One region of the Virgibacillus tibetensis genome, then DNA from elsewhere that is predicted to be linked to it. Evidence: riboswitches for the same ligand, from Rfam matches in the RefSeq annotation. Region 1 holds a riboswitch; each other region holds the start of a gene.

Region 1 (3,179 bases):
AATACGGCAGGATCCATCTGTCTAAGCCATACCTTCCAGCATTATTTCCAGCTATCACAAGAAATACAGACATTGTTGCCATTTGCGCGTCAATTATGCCAGACCCGCTGAATAGGAAGGAGAGGTTCATGGTGATCCCCATGAGAGCTGCAAAGTTGGTGAAAATGCCCAGAATAAGGGCGATACCCACTAATAATTCACCCCACGTAACCATAATTGAAAAGAATCCCTGGTAGGGTAATGCTACAGTTTCCAAAAATACTGCCCACCAGCCGGGCACCGCCGAACTCTCGGTTGCTACCTTGATAAATCCACCCGCATCAAATCCCCCACTGGTCAACTTTCCAAATCCAGCTGTCATCCATCTAAACCCAATATATATTCTTAATAGAGCCAAAATACCAGCAACTGCTTTATTGCTTCTGATAAAATTCATAATCATGTAAACCAGCTCCTTAACTATGTTTCTTATTTGTTGTTTGATTCATTGTGTAATAATTCACAATGAGCTGTAAAGGTGTATGTAGCACAGTTAAATCATACCATGATACTAAAAATACAGAATTGGTATACTACATTATTCGCAATATAGTAACAAAGTTATGACAGAAATCTGACATTAACAGCATGCCAATAGTGTTAATAGCAGCCACTTTCTGGTATGGATATATTTTGACGAATGGTTTGCTGGATTAAACGTAGAAATTACTTAGGGAGGGGCGAGTAATAAATAAAATTGACATAGTGAAAACTGTGCACATAAAAACGCTGCACCAAGCTTTGCTCGGTACAGCGCCAGATTTCACAATTTATTTTTTAGAAGCTGAAGAACTATTTTTTCGTTCTGACATCCAAACTTCTTTCGTGTAGGCCATCTCCCAGAACGCAAGCTCATACTCTTTAGCAATTACGAACTGTTCTTTCATTTTTTCTTTCTCTTTTTCATTCGCATCTTCAGCTATTCGATTCAGCAAGTCGATCTGATCCTGGGTGGATGCATGGAACCATTCACTGGCGTAGGTGTTAATCCAATTTTGATAGATTGCTTCAGATGGTTTTACGTTCTGATAGGTCTTTCCAATATCGGCATAGAGCCAATAGCAAGGAAGCAGTGCAGCAATTGTCTGACCGAGGCTGCCTGATAGGGCCGCACGGTATAAATGAGAAGTATAAGCATATGCTGTCGGCGCTGGTTTAAACTGATTCAGTTCTTTATCTGTAATATTCAGGATAGCTGCATGTTCTTTATGAACAGTTAGTTCTGCCTCTGCAGTATGTTTTGCTTTATCAGCAAGCATAGCAGTGATCCGGAAGTCATCGGCCTGTGCAGCCGCCAACGCATGTACCTTTCCAAAATGATTTAAATAGTAGATATCCTGTAAAATATAATACTTAAAAGTTTCCAATGGTAAATCTCCATTTGCAATACCTGTAACAAAAGGATGATTTAGGCTTTGTTCCCAGCTGTTTCTTGTAGCCTCTCTTAATGTTTCTGTAAATAGCATACAAAAATTCCTCCTCTTAGTTTGTTTCCGACTGATAGAGGAGGAAAGAGAAGCACTTAAAGGAATCCCTATGAAACTATCCCTTAAAAAGGACAGATTGGTTGAATAGTTAAGTGACTTTCCACTTCCCTCCGCTGGTGCTAACCAGATCAGGTTCTAAGGGTCATAAGTCTCAGCCTTAAACAAGGCTCCCCTAGCGGAAACGATTTATGAAATTATATATTCAGCCTATCACATGTAAAACTAAAGTCAACTATTGTTGCAGACATAACAAAAAGGACAGCCAGTTAGCTGCCCTTTTTAATTATTTTGTGCCAAACAGGCGGTCGCCTGCATCGCCAAAGCCGGGGATGATATAGCTTTTGTCATTTAATCCCTGATCTATGGATGCGGTGAATATGTCTACTTCCGGATGGTCTTTATGTATCGCATCGATTCCCTCTTGTACGGCAATAAGACATAAGAATTTAATATTTACTGCACCTCTGTCTTTCAACGCCTGGATAGCTGCTGAGGCGGAACCGCCAGTTGCCAGCATTGGATCAACGACGATTAGCTCCCGTCCTTGTATGTCTGTTGGCAGTTTAACGTAGTATTCAATTGCTTTTAATGTTTCAGGGTCGCGGTATAAACCTATATGGCCTACTTTAGCGACCGGGATCATTCTTGTAATACCATTAACCATGCCCAATCCTGCGCGCATGATTGGTACAATTCCAATTTTCTTGCCAGATAATTTCTTTGCATTCATTTTTTTAATTGGTGTTTCAATTGTTACTACTTGCAGCGCCAGATTTCGGGTCAGTTCATAGGCCATTAAAGTAGATATCTCATCTACTAACTCACGGAATTCCTTTGGTCCGGTATTTTTATCTCGAATAATGGTTAATTTATGTTGAATTAATGGGTGGTCCAGGACATGCACTTTTTTGACCATTATAATAACCTCCTTTGTAACATTAAATTAAATAGTACAGTAGAAAATTTAAAATGACAAGAATCTCGAAATGTTTCTTTTTCGTCCCATAAATTATTCAAATCACTCAATATAATATATGAGTTTGAAAAAAAGAGATTATACGTAACAGTTATCAAAGTTGGTTTTATATAAGTTATAGAGTGAGCCATCTATTTTGAGAAGGAAAAATCAAGTCTGACAAATAGCAGCAAATTTTAGCAGAAAGTACAGACAAACTATCACCAAACTGTTAAAATCTAGTAATAGTATAGATATAAAGGGGGTTAGAGAATTGTCAAAGTTATATCGCACCGTCTTTTTGCTGTTGTCTGCACTACTTATCATTTCATACCATCCTGTAAGCATTCACGGAATGAGCAGTAATGAGATTGAAGTAATTATTGGTTATGAAAATGAACGTGGTAAAGCGTTGATTATTGAAAAAAGCAGTGAAGTAGACTATCAGTTTAGTAATTTATCAGCAATAGCTGTAACTATAGATCAAAACAATTTGCCTGAATTGGAACAAAACGACAATGTTGCGTACATAGAAAATAATGTTTCCGTTACATTATCAAATCATACTCAATATATAGAGGAAATCTCTGAATCAAGGGAATTAACAGAAACGGAAGAATGGAATGTCCAATTAATCGGCAGTACATTTGCTTGGGAGGATGGCTTTACTGGAAGTGGGGTTAATATAGCAATCATAG
Region 2 (3,179 bases), on a different contig from region 1:
AGGGATCCAAATACCTTCCGATTCAAGTTCATGAAACTTATCTTTAATTGCTTTTCGCAAGGATCCATCGTAAAAAACCTCTCCTCGGCTGTTCAGCAGTACACATCTCTCAGTTAATTCTGTCCAGCCATCTAATTGATGCTCAATAATTAAAAGGGCACAATTGGTTTTCTTTTTTAAACGTTGAATAGTTAGAATTAAATCTTTTGTAGCAACGGGATCCAAATTAGCGGTTGGTTCATCTAAAATGAGTAAGGATGGTTCCAACGCAAGAATACAAGCTAGTGCAAGTTTTTGCTTCTGTCCGCCAGACAAAGTAGCTATTGGAAGTTTTTTATATGGAAGCATATCTACTAGCATTAAAGATTCATCCACTTTATCCTCCATCAGTTCATTGGGAATACGTATATTCTCCAGGCCAAAAGCTACTTCATCTTCAACAGTTTGCATACAAAATTGCGTTTCAGGGTCCTGAAAAACCACCCCAACAGATTGACTTAGTTCACCAGGGTTATAGTCAGTAGTCTTTTTACCATTAATAAAAACAAGTCCATTCATCTCTCCATCCAATTCACGCGGATAAAGTCCATTTAAACAGGATGTCAATGTGCTTTTACCACAACCACTTGGTCCAAGAAGTAATATGCTCTCCCCGTGTTCCATCTCGAAGCTTATGTTCGATAGTGTGTCTTCATTGAGATGGGTTTCAAATCGTAAACTAAGCTGCTCGATTTTTAAAAAGGGTGTCATGCTGCATTCTTCTTTCTATATTCTTTTCCTAATGCGAAACTGGACAGTACACCGGTTTTAGCTAACCCATCACTTAAGGCCTTACCTAATAAACCTGCGATTAAAGCACCACTAATAACGCGTGTAATAAACATCGCTATTACATACCCAGTAGATAATGCAACGTAACCACTCATAAAATAGCCATAAATAAAACTGGTTACCGCAGAGCCGACACCTGCTGCCATTAGAACCCAGGTGGAATAATTCTTCCAGCGTGTAGCAGCAAAAGCAGCTTCGGCACCAATCCCTTGTACCATTCCGGCTACAATTAACATGGGGCCAGCAGTACTTCCGATTAATACTTCCACCATAGCTGCAATTGTTTCAGATAAGAATGCAGCACCAGGCTTTCTAATGATATAAGCTACAATAATCGAAACAATAAACCATATACCGAAAATAAGGTCATAGCCTATTGGTCCAAAAAAGCCGACGAGGACCTTTCCAACAGGGAAAAAGGCTAAATAAACTACTGCAAAAACGACAGATAATGCTGCCATTACAACAATTTCTTTGAAGCGCCAAGTACTCAAATTAATTTACTCCTTTGTGTGAAGGACTATTAGCTGATATGGAAACAGTCATAACAGTATGACTCGATCCACCCTCAACAGTTGCTTTAAAAACCTGTTCCAACCCATTGAATATTGCAACTGCCTCCCCATCCAGTCGAGTAGAATAATGGGATGGGGAGACGGTGACATGCTTTTTCATTGCATCGATCTGTTCATAAATTACATCCATATAATCACCACCACCTAAAGGGTAGAGGGAAAATTTAGAACCAGCAAATTGCTTGATATCTTTAATTTTCTCCATGTTTTGTGGATTTTCATCCTCAGCCATATATGCATCTCCTGTTGAATCACCAGGACAACCTAAAGAGTATGTTGCTTGAAATGCTACATGCTCTCCTGTGTTAGCTGCATACATAAAAATAGCTTTTGTTACATCAAAAATATGGACAAGCTTCCCACGTACTGTCGTTGTCACGTCATCTGTTTTTAAATGAACCTTGGATGTATCAACTTCTTCTAACGAATCCTTAATAATATCGACAAAATTGTCACTCATAGGGTATATAGAAAAACTAACCCCCGCAATATCACTTTTTGTACAAGCTTGTTTAATCATACAAAAATCTCCTCCTCTATAATGGCAATAAAAAAGACTGCATCCCTGGGGAATGCAGTCTGGTTGTATGCTTTGTCAATAATTAATAAACGTAAGACATATACACGTCGACCGCACTTCCCCACGCTAGTATTATCCAGTTCGGGTTCAAAGGGTCAGAACAAAACAGTTCTTCTCAGCCGTATTTACAGCTCCCCCAGTGCTAAAGTTACTATGCAGTTTTCTAAATCTATCTTAACATGTGTAAATATAATGTAAAGTCATTTATTGGATTTAACATACCTATAGCGAATATTTACTAAGGCAATAGTTAATGTTATAACAAAGCACAATACATGTGGAGGAATTACACGGAGACTCGGGGGGGAGGCGTCAAAAACGCCCAATCTGGCACGTGTACGATTCGACCGTTTTGGCATGACCGCTGCGCCTGCCTTTATTCAGCGATCGTTCCACTTATTCCAGCGTTCGGCTTACTTTATTCCGCGCTTGTTCAGCTTTATCCCGTGTTCACCCCTTTAACCGAAGTGTATTTTCTGAACGGTTAGCTATGACAGTAACTAGCTACGTCGTACTTTATATAAATAGCAACAAACTATATGAAAAGAGCCAAAAAGTAGAGGGAACAATTCACTTGCTAATTGTGTCAAAATGAGATACAATTTATATAAACTATTCAGTCAGTTTTAAATTTATCTAAAGTAGGTGTGTAGAATGGCTCCAAGAATTTCAGATGAGGCGAAGGAAGAAAGAAGAATAACTTTACTTCAAGCTGCGTTGGAGTGCTTTTCTGCAAAGGGATATTATGCATCTACTGTAGATGATATTGTAAGCTACTCGAAACTGAGCAAGGGATCCGTTTATAATTATTTTAATAGTAAAGAGGAAATCTTTATTAATCTTCTACAACAACAAAGAACGGTTGCAATGGAAAGACTGCAAATCAGACTAAATGACATTAAGAGTCCGCTGGAGAAACTAAAATACTGGATTAATACAGATATTCCATACAACCTGGATAAGAAAAAGATGATGCGTGTTCATATCGAATTTTGGTTATATTCTAAGGAATCACCGGAAATGCAAAAGGTGTTGAAAGACCGGTTTGATGTTATGTTTGGAATGACTCAGCAGATAATTGTTGATGGGCAACAAGCGGGCGAAATTAATAAAGAAATTGACCCCGAAAAAGCTTCAGAAATGTTCTGGGCATTACATGATGGTATATGGTTACACGCAACTATTGGTTACGG
Region 3 (3,179 bases), on a different contig from region 1:
CATTCTGAATGACAGGGCACGGGCCTTTTACAATATCGATTGCTTTTCTCCATGCACCTGGAACGCTTGACCAAGTTGGCACTTCCACTGTCGAAATATCATTATATGTAAAATACGTCCAAGAAAACTCCTTTGCTTTGCATCAACTTCGTGTATCTTCTCAAGAGCTTCTGCTAAACCATTCAGCCATTTCCCCATATGTTGAGGGATTAATTCCACTTACCCTTCAAGCATCGTCATTAAAACCGCCAGCATCCCGCAACGTCGACCACTCTCATCAAACGCGATTATTTCAGCTGTAGCTACTTCCACCCGAGAAGCCAAACGCAGAATTTCCGCTTCATGTAGAGCAAGATCTAGTTCCTACATTAGCCATTCCTTGTTATCAAATTGACGAATAACGACATCTTTTATTTGCCCCCCTATTTGAATGGAATTGTGATGCAATGTGGACGATGTGCTACCTTTCAGTTTATTAATCTCAATCATTTTAACATCGGCATCCACTTTCTTTAAAATCCAATCTACCGTATTCGGGGGCAAACCGCCGACGGTCTTGACGAATTAAAGGCGATATTTTTACCAACTAATTATCGTACGAAGATGATTCATTACTGGGTCATCTTTTTTAAATTTAAAAAACATATTGAAAACCGTTGATTAAATTCATTAAAACACCTTGAATATGTTATAAAACATGAAACAATATTATCGTTTGCCGGCAGCCAAGAGGTCAGCAGTTCGAGCCCGCTATGCTCCATTGATACATTTAAGGATAGTAAGACACAACATCAATGCCTACTATCCTTTTTATTTTGTCTGTTTTACACAAAATCTATTAAGTACGGTGTAGCTTGTTATTGACGTAACTCCGCTTACGGAAATACACATCGCCCAAAGGGGTGATCGCTGGACAAACCGGGGTGAACGCGGGATAAAGTGGAGCGATCGCTGAATGAATGCAGGGCAGCATTTATGCCAAAAAGGTCGTAACGCGCACGTATGAGATTGGACGGTTTTGACGCTTCTCCCCCGTTGGAGTCTCCGTGTATTTCCTCCACTTGTGTTATGCTTTGTTGACTAACGATTGAATTACAGAATTGGATTGAGAAATGAGCTAATTCTAAAGATAAGCGAAGGAAGAATTAAACCTCAAGTAAGGAAAGGAGTTGGCGGCATGCCCGCAAATAAAAGTATAGAAGTTGAAGAATTTTTGAATGGCTTACCTGAGCATATTAGAGAAATCACAGTAACATTGCGCAACCTCATCTTTGATACATCAGAAAATATAGTGGAAGAAATGAAATGGAACAAACCCTGCTACATAGAAAATGGATTAGTTTGTTACCTCCAAACTGCCAAAGGTCATGTTAATCTGGGGTTTTACTTCGGTGCAAGCCTAGAGGATAAAGATGAATTACTTGAGGGAACGGGTAAGAAGATGCGCCACATCAGAGTTACTTCACTTGAGGAAATTCAGCCTGCCAAATATCAGGCACTTATTAAAGAAGCAATCAGACTGAAGACTTGATTGAAAATCTTCAGAGTCTACCTCCACCGACTACAATGATTCTTGATCTCCAAGGATACTTATTGCTCGTGACTCGTGACAAACATATTTATCTTTGATATGATTTAAGTACCAAAATTTCATAGTAAAATTACTACTAGGGGTGCCCAATAAATCGTGGGCTGAGAGGAAAGCGCGTTTAAGCTTCCGACTCTTATGGACCTGATCTGGATAATACCAGCGGAGGGAAGTAGCAGACGATAAGTCTAATCTATTTCAGCTTATTTTAAGCCAGGTCTTCTTGTGATGAGATCTGGCTTTTTTGGTGCACTTTTTTAGAGGAGGAATTGGATGAATCGAACACAGTTAATAACGACCATGTCCGTATTTGTAGCAATTGGAACACTGGGGGCACAACTACTTTGGTTTCCAGCTGGGATTGCCAAGGCTTATCCTGTACAACATGCAGTCAACGTCATGGCGGCCGTGATGCTTGGTCCAGGGCCTGCTGTAATTATTGCATTTATGATTGGTTTACTTCGTAACATGCTTGGTCTTGGTACCCTATTGGCATTTCCAGGTGGTATGGTTGGTGCTCTCTTAGCTGGATATCTTTATCGTCATTTTAAAAAGAAGATATGGGCTGTCGCTGGAGAAGCAATTGGATCAGGAATCATTGGGGCTCTCTTTGCAGTACCTTTTGCAAAAATTCTGATGGGTACTTCTGCAGGTGCATTATTCTTCATGCCATCTTTTCTTGTAAGTAGTATTACCGGTGCATTTATCGGTTGGTTCATTGTATCCCGCGTTAAACAAAAGAATGTATTACAAAACATATAACCAGGAAACTACTGGGGGAACTATCCCTGCTGAGATAAGGTGTTAATCCTTAGTCCCTTGGAAGCTGATCTGGATAATTCCAGCACAGGAAAGTAGTCGGAGGAAACATCAACAAACCCTCTATTTAATCTACTTTCACTCCTGTTAGTTCCGAAACTATATAAGGAGGCTATTTCTATGACATTTACAAATCAATCAGGAAAAAGCATTGCATGTTCACTTACAATAGCTGGTACTGACCCTAGTGGTGGTGCTGGAATTCAAGCAGACTTAAAAACGTTTCAAGAATTAAAAAGCTACGGCATGTCAGTACTAACATCCGTTGTTGCCCAGAATACAACTGGGGTTCAAGGGGTGCATCATCTACCCGTTGAAATGATCGAACAGCAGCTGGAATCTGTCCTTTCAGATATGCCAGTCCATGCATTCAAGACAGGTATGATTGCTAATACAGATATGATGAAAGTAATCAGTAAAAAAATTTCGAGCCTGGATGTACCCTATGTGATGGATCCAGTAATGGTGGCAACGAGTGGAGACCCGTTAATTTCAGAAAATGCACGTGATTTTTTGAGGGATAATCTTTTACCACTAACAGCTTTAGTCACCCCGAATATCCCCGAGGCAGAATTTATTACGGGAGAAAAGATAGAGACAGTTGATGATATGAAGCAGGCAGCTGTACAAATTGTAGAACAGTTTAATGCAGGAGCGGCACTTGTCAAAGGAGGACATATGGAGGGTGATGCTGTAGATTTTCTATATGATGGGTCTGAACTGCATACCTTCTCTGCTAAACGAATAGATACTACAAATACGCATGGAACGG
Region 4 (3,179 bases), on a different contig from region 1:
CTGCGGGTGTCGGCCAGAAGAATAAAGATATAACAAAAGTCACACCTACGAGAACAAAGAATGAAACATGACCATTTATCATCATTTTCTGGATTGGCCTGATCATTCTCTGATCAGCACCCAAATCACGTAACGAATGCAGTAGGGCCAACATGAAGGTAATGATTAAAAAAATACTGAAAAGCTCTTGCGCAGCTACTAAATTCGCATTAAAAATGGCTGTAAATCCATCAATTAAACTCCCCTTGTATACCCAAGCTATGACAAATGTTCCAAGTAAGGTTGGTAACACAACCCCCTTACGGAAAACCATGGTACCTATAATTAGCAGTGTGAATAAACCATACAACCAATGAGAAATTGTTAGATCCATGTATACCTCTTCCTTTCCTGATGAATAGTCCTATAGCCTATGCATAACACAAGCTTAGCGCTACCAAGCTAAGTTCAAGTCCGGTTTACATGTTTAATTCTTTTTCACCTGGGAATATAATAATTGAACAACTTAAGAGGAGGAGATACTACTTGAAACCATTTATTAAGACGTATTCAAATGATGAACAACTTAAGACAGATATAAGCCTTTTAAAGGATAAGGGTGTAAACAAAGAAGATGTGTATGTTTTATCACATGATGAGGATCGAACAAAACGCATAGCTGGAAGTGCGGACACGAATACCATCGGAATCAAAGAAATGGACTTTGGCAATGCGGTAGGAACACTATTCAGTAAAAAAGGCGATGAACTACGCACGAAGCTGGAAGAAATGGGGTTCTCCAAAGCGGAAGCAGAAAATTATGAAGAAGATATGGATGAAGGTAAAGTGCTGTTAATTGTGACAAATAATGAAGCCGTAAATAGCTATTTACTTTAAATAAAAGTGGACAACCTAATGCGCATAGGTTGTCCTTTTCATTTTACATCGTTTTATGATTTTATAATAATTGCAGCAAAACGTGAGGGAATGAACCAAATGAAAAGGTAACCTCTTTTATATGAAGAGGTTACCTTAATGTGAGCGGACTAGTAATCTTTTAAGACGCGTTTAATAATGTTTTAGGCTGCTTGTGGAATAAAAAGAATACAAGCACGGTACATAAAATAAAGGATGGTAACATATAAGAACCATTATATACTAACGAGTACAACCAGACTGGCTGCCCTTCAATTGCCGATCCAAAAAATACGATGCCAGCAAAATAGTGTGCAATAAAACGTAATACTGACCCTAGAAGCACGCCGAGTGCGATATACGTAAGGTATACCTTAGTACTCTTTTCTTTAACTGCTTGTTGGATTTGTTTTGCAAAGATACCAGCGAACCCTAATACGGTAAACGCAATAGCATAATCAATAAACCCTTGTAATGGGTGCAGGATATATGCAGTACCTGTAGCAACCTGCAATACCCCCCATAAAAACCCTGCAAGCAAACCGCCTTTAATTCCCCAGCGAAATGCTATGATAAAAATCGGAATCATTGCAAAAGATATGGATCCACCCTGTGCCCAAATTTTGAAGGACAACGGAAGAATATCCAACAATAAAGCCAATGCTGTAAAAATTGCTACCTCAATTAAAAACAATGTACGCTTTGATTTCATCTAAACTCTCTCCCCTTTTTAAAGCTAAGTTCTATTTTTTGCACAAAAAAAGCAATGCCAAGGGGAAGACTTCCTGATGGGGAATCCGCTCACATTGCTTTTATTCCATCAAAAAAGCCACCATCCCTACGCTAGTATTAACTAACAGGTTCAAAGGGTAAGAACAAATTTGTTCACTCTCAGCCAAATGGCTCCCCCTGAAGGCTTCTATTATATTGCTTTTTTCGTTACTTATAGTATACCGTATCAATCATATATTTACAATTTTACATAACATTCCTTACTAGAGTGAGAGGAATTCCTCTACGTCCTTTACACATAACTGGATGGCAGACTCCCAAAAATCAGTAGTTGTTAAATCTACGTTTAAGTGCTTTCTTGCCAATTCTTCCACATTCATCCGTCCAGTATCCCTAAGCAACTCAATATATGATTCTTCAAAGCTTCCACCCTTCTCCTTTGCATGCGCATAGATACCCAAGCTGAAAAGATAACCAAATGTGTAAGGGAAATTATAAAACGGCACACCTGTAATATGGAAGTGAAGCTTAGACGCCCAGAAGTTTTGATCGTACTCTTCAAGCGCATCACCATATGCCTCTTTTTGTGCTTCGATCATCAACTCGTTTAATCGATTCACGGAAACTAAACCTTCTCTTCGTTCTTCATAAAAATTGTTTTCAAAAATAAAACGGGCATGTATATTCATAAAGAAGGCAACGCTGCGTTGAATTTTGTCTTCTAGTAATGCCTGTTTCTCTTTTTTATTTTGTGCACCTTTCACAGAAGCATCAGCAACAATCATTTCTGCAAATGTAGAAGCTGTCTCAGCAACGTTCATTGCATACCGCTGGTTTAATCCATTAACATCATTCATTACATGCTGATGATAAGCATGCCCTAATTCGTGTGCAAGTGTTGCAATATTAGAGGTAGTTCCAGAGTACGTCATGAAAATACGTGTTTGTTCACTATCCGGAAAACTAGTACAGAATCCACCTGGACGCTTACCAGAACGGTCTTCCGCTTCTATCCAGCGTTTATCAAACGCCATCTGAGCAAAGTCAGCCATTTTCGGACTAAACTCCCGAAATTGCTCAACAATAAAGCTTGCTCCCTCTGTATAACTGGACTTTTTAACAGATTTAGTCACAGGAGCACCAACATCGTACATGCTCAGTTTCTCCAATCCTAATATTTCAGCCTTCTTTTCAAGAAATTTTACAAAATGATGTTTATTATTCGTTATCGCCTTCCACATAGCGTCTAATGTTTCTTTCTGCATACGGTTAATGGTTAAAGGTTCTTTTAAAACATCAGCCCAGTTTCTGTGTTTATAGGTTTGGAGACGAAAGCCTGCCAAATGATTTAAAGTTTGTCCAAATAAATCAGCCTTTTCTTTCCAAGCTTTATCTAATTGTTCAAAAACATGCTTGCGAACTTCCCGGTCGGGGTTGCTTAACTTATTGGAAGCCTGCCCTACAGAATACGAGTTAGTTTCTCCCTCCTCTTCTAGTTCCACACTCATACTTCCAACAATGGTATCGTACATTTGACTCCATCCATGATAACC

What was found. Region 1 has a riboswitch for thiamine pyrophosphate ahead of tenA (thiaminase II). Riboswitches for the same ligand answer to the same signal wherever they lie in the genome.
Region 2: another riboswitch for thiamine pyrophosphate. It lies ahead of QGM71_RS13685 (YkoF family thiamine/hydroxymethylpyrimidine-binding protein); the one in region 1 lies ahead of tenA (thiaminase II).
Region 3: another riboswitch for thiamine pyrophosphate. It lies ahead of thiW (energy coupling factor transporter S component ThiW); the one in region 1 lies ahead of tenA (thiaminase II).
Region 4: another riboswitch for thiamine pyrophosphate. It lies ahead of thiT (energy-coupled thiamine transporter ThiT); the one in region 1 lies ahead of tenA (thiaminase II).

Annotation. Positions count from the first base shown of each region.
Region 1 covers NZ_JARZFX010000002.1:374,775-377,953, reverse strand. Annotated here, with positions in the region: gene QGM71_RS06620 (DoxX family protein) at 1-442, opposite strand, end outside; gene tenA (thiaminase II) at 810-1,505, opposite strand; TPP riboswitch at 1,615-1,710, opposite strand; gene upp (uracil phosphoribosyltransferase) at 1,810-2,442, opposite strand; gene QGM71_RS06605 (S8 family serine peptidase) at 2,756-3,179, shown strand, end outside.
Region 2 covers NZ_JARZFX010000007.1:16,056-19,234, forward strand. Annotated here, with positions in the region: gene QGM71_RS13675 (ABC transporter ATP-binding protein) at 1-750, opposite strand, end outside; gene QGM71_RS13680 (ECF transporter S component) at 747-1,325, opposite strand; gene QGM71_RS13685 (YkoF family thiamine/hydroxymethylpyrimidine-binding protein) at 1,327-1,926, opposite strand; TPP riboswitch at 2,028-2,134, opposite strand; gene QGM71_RS13690 (TetR/AcrR family transcriptional regulator) at 2,641-3,179, shown strand, end outside.
Region 3 covers NZ_JARZFX010000014.1:34,437-37,615, forward strand. Annotated here, with positions in the region: gene QGM71_RS21895 (phosphotransferase) at 1-53, opposite strand, end outside; gene QGM71_RS18130 (DUF1801 domain-containing protein) at 1,178-1,531, shown strand; TPP riboswitch at 1,660-1,776, shown strand; gene thiW (energy coupling factor transporter S component ThiW) at 1,862-2,350, shown strand; gene thiD (bifunctional hydroxymethylpyrimidine kinase/phosphomethylpyrimidine kinase) at 2,528-3,179, shown strand, end outside.
Region 4 covers NZ_JARZFX010000011.1:15,855-19,033, forward strand. Annotated here, with positions in the region: gene QGM71_RS16690 (hypothetical protein) at 1-373, opposite strand, end outside; gene QGM71_RS16695 (general stress protein) at 526-876, shown strand; gene thiT (energy-coupled thiamine transporter ThiT) at 1,037-1,606, opposite strand; TPP riboswitch at 1,713-1,814, opposite strand; gene QGM71_RS16705 (M3 family oligoendopeptidase) at 1,890-3,179, opposite strand, start outside.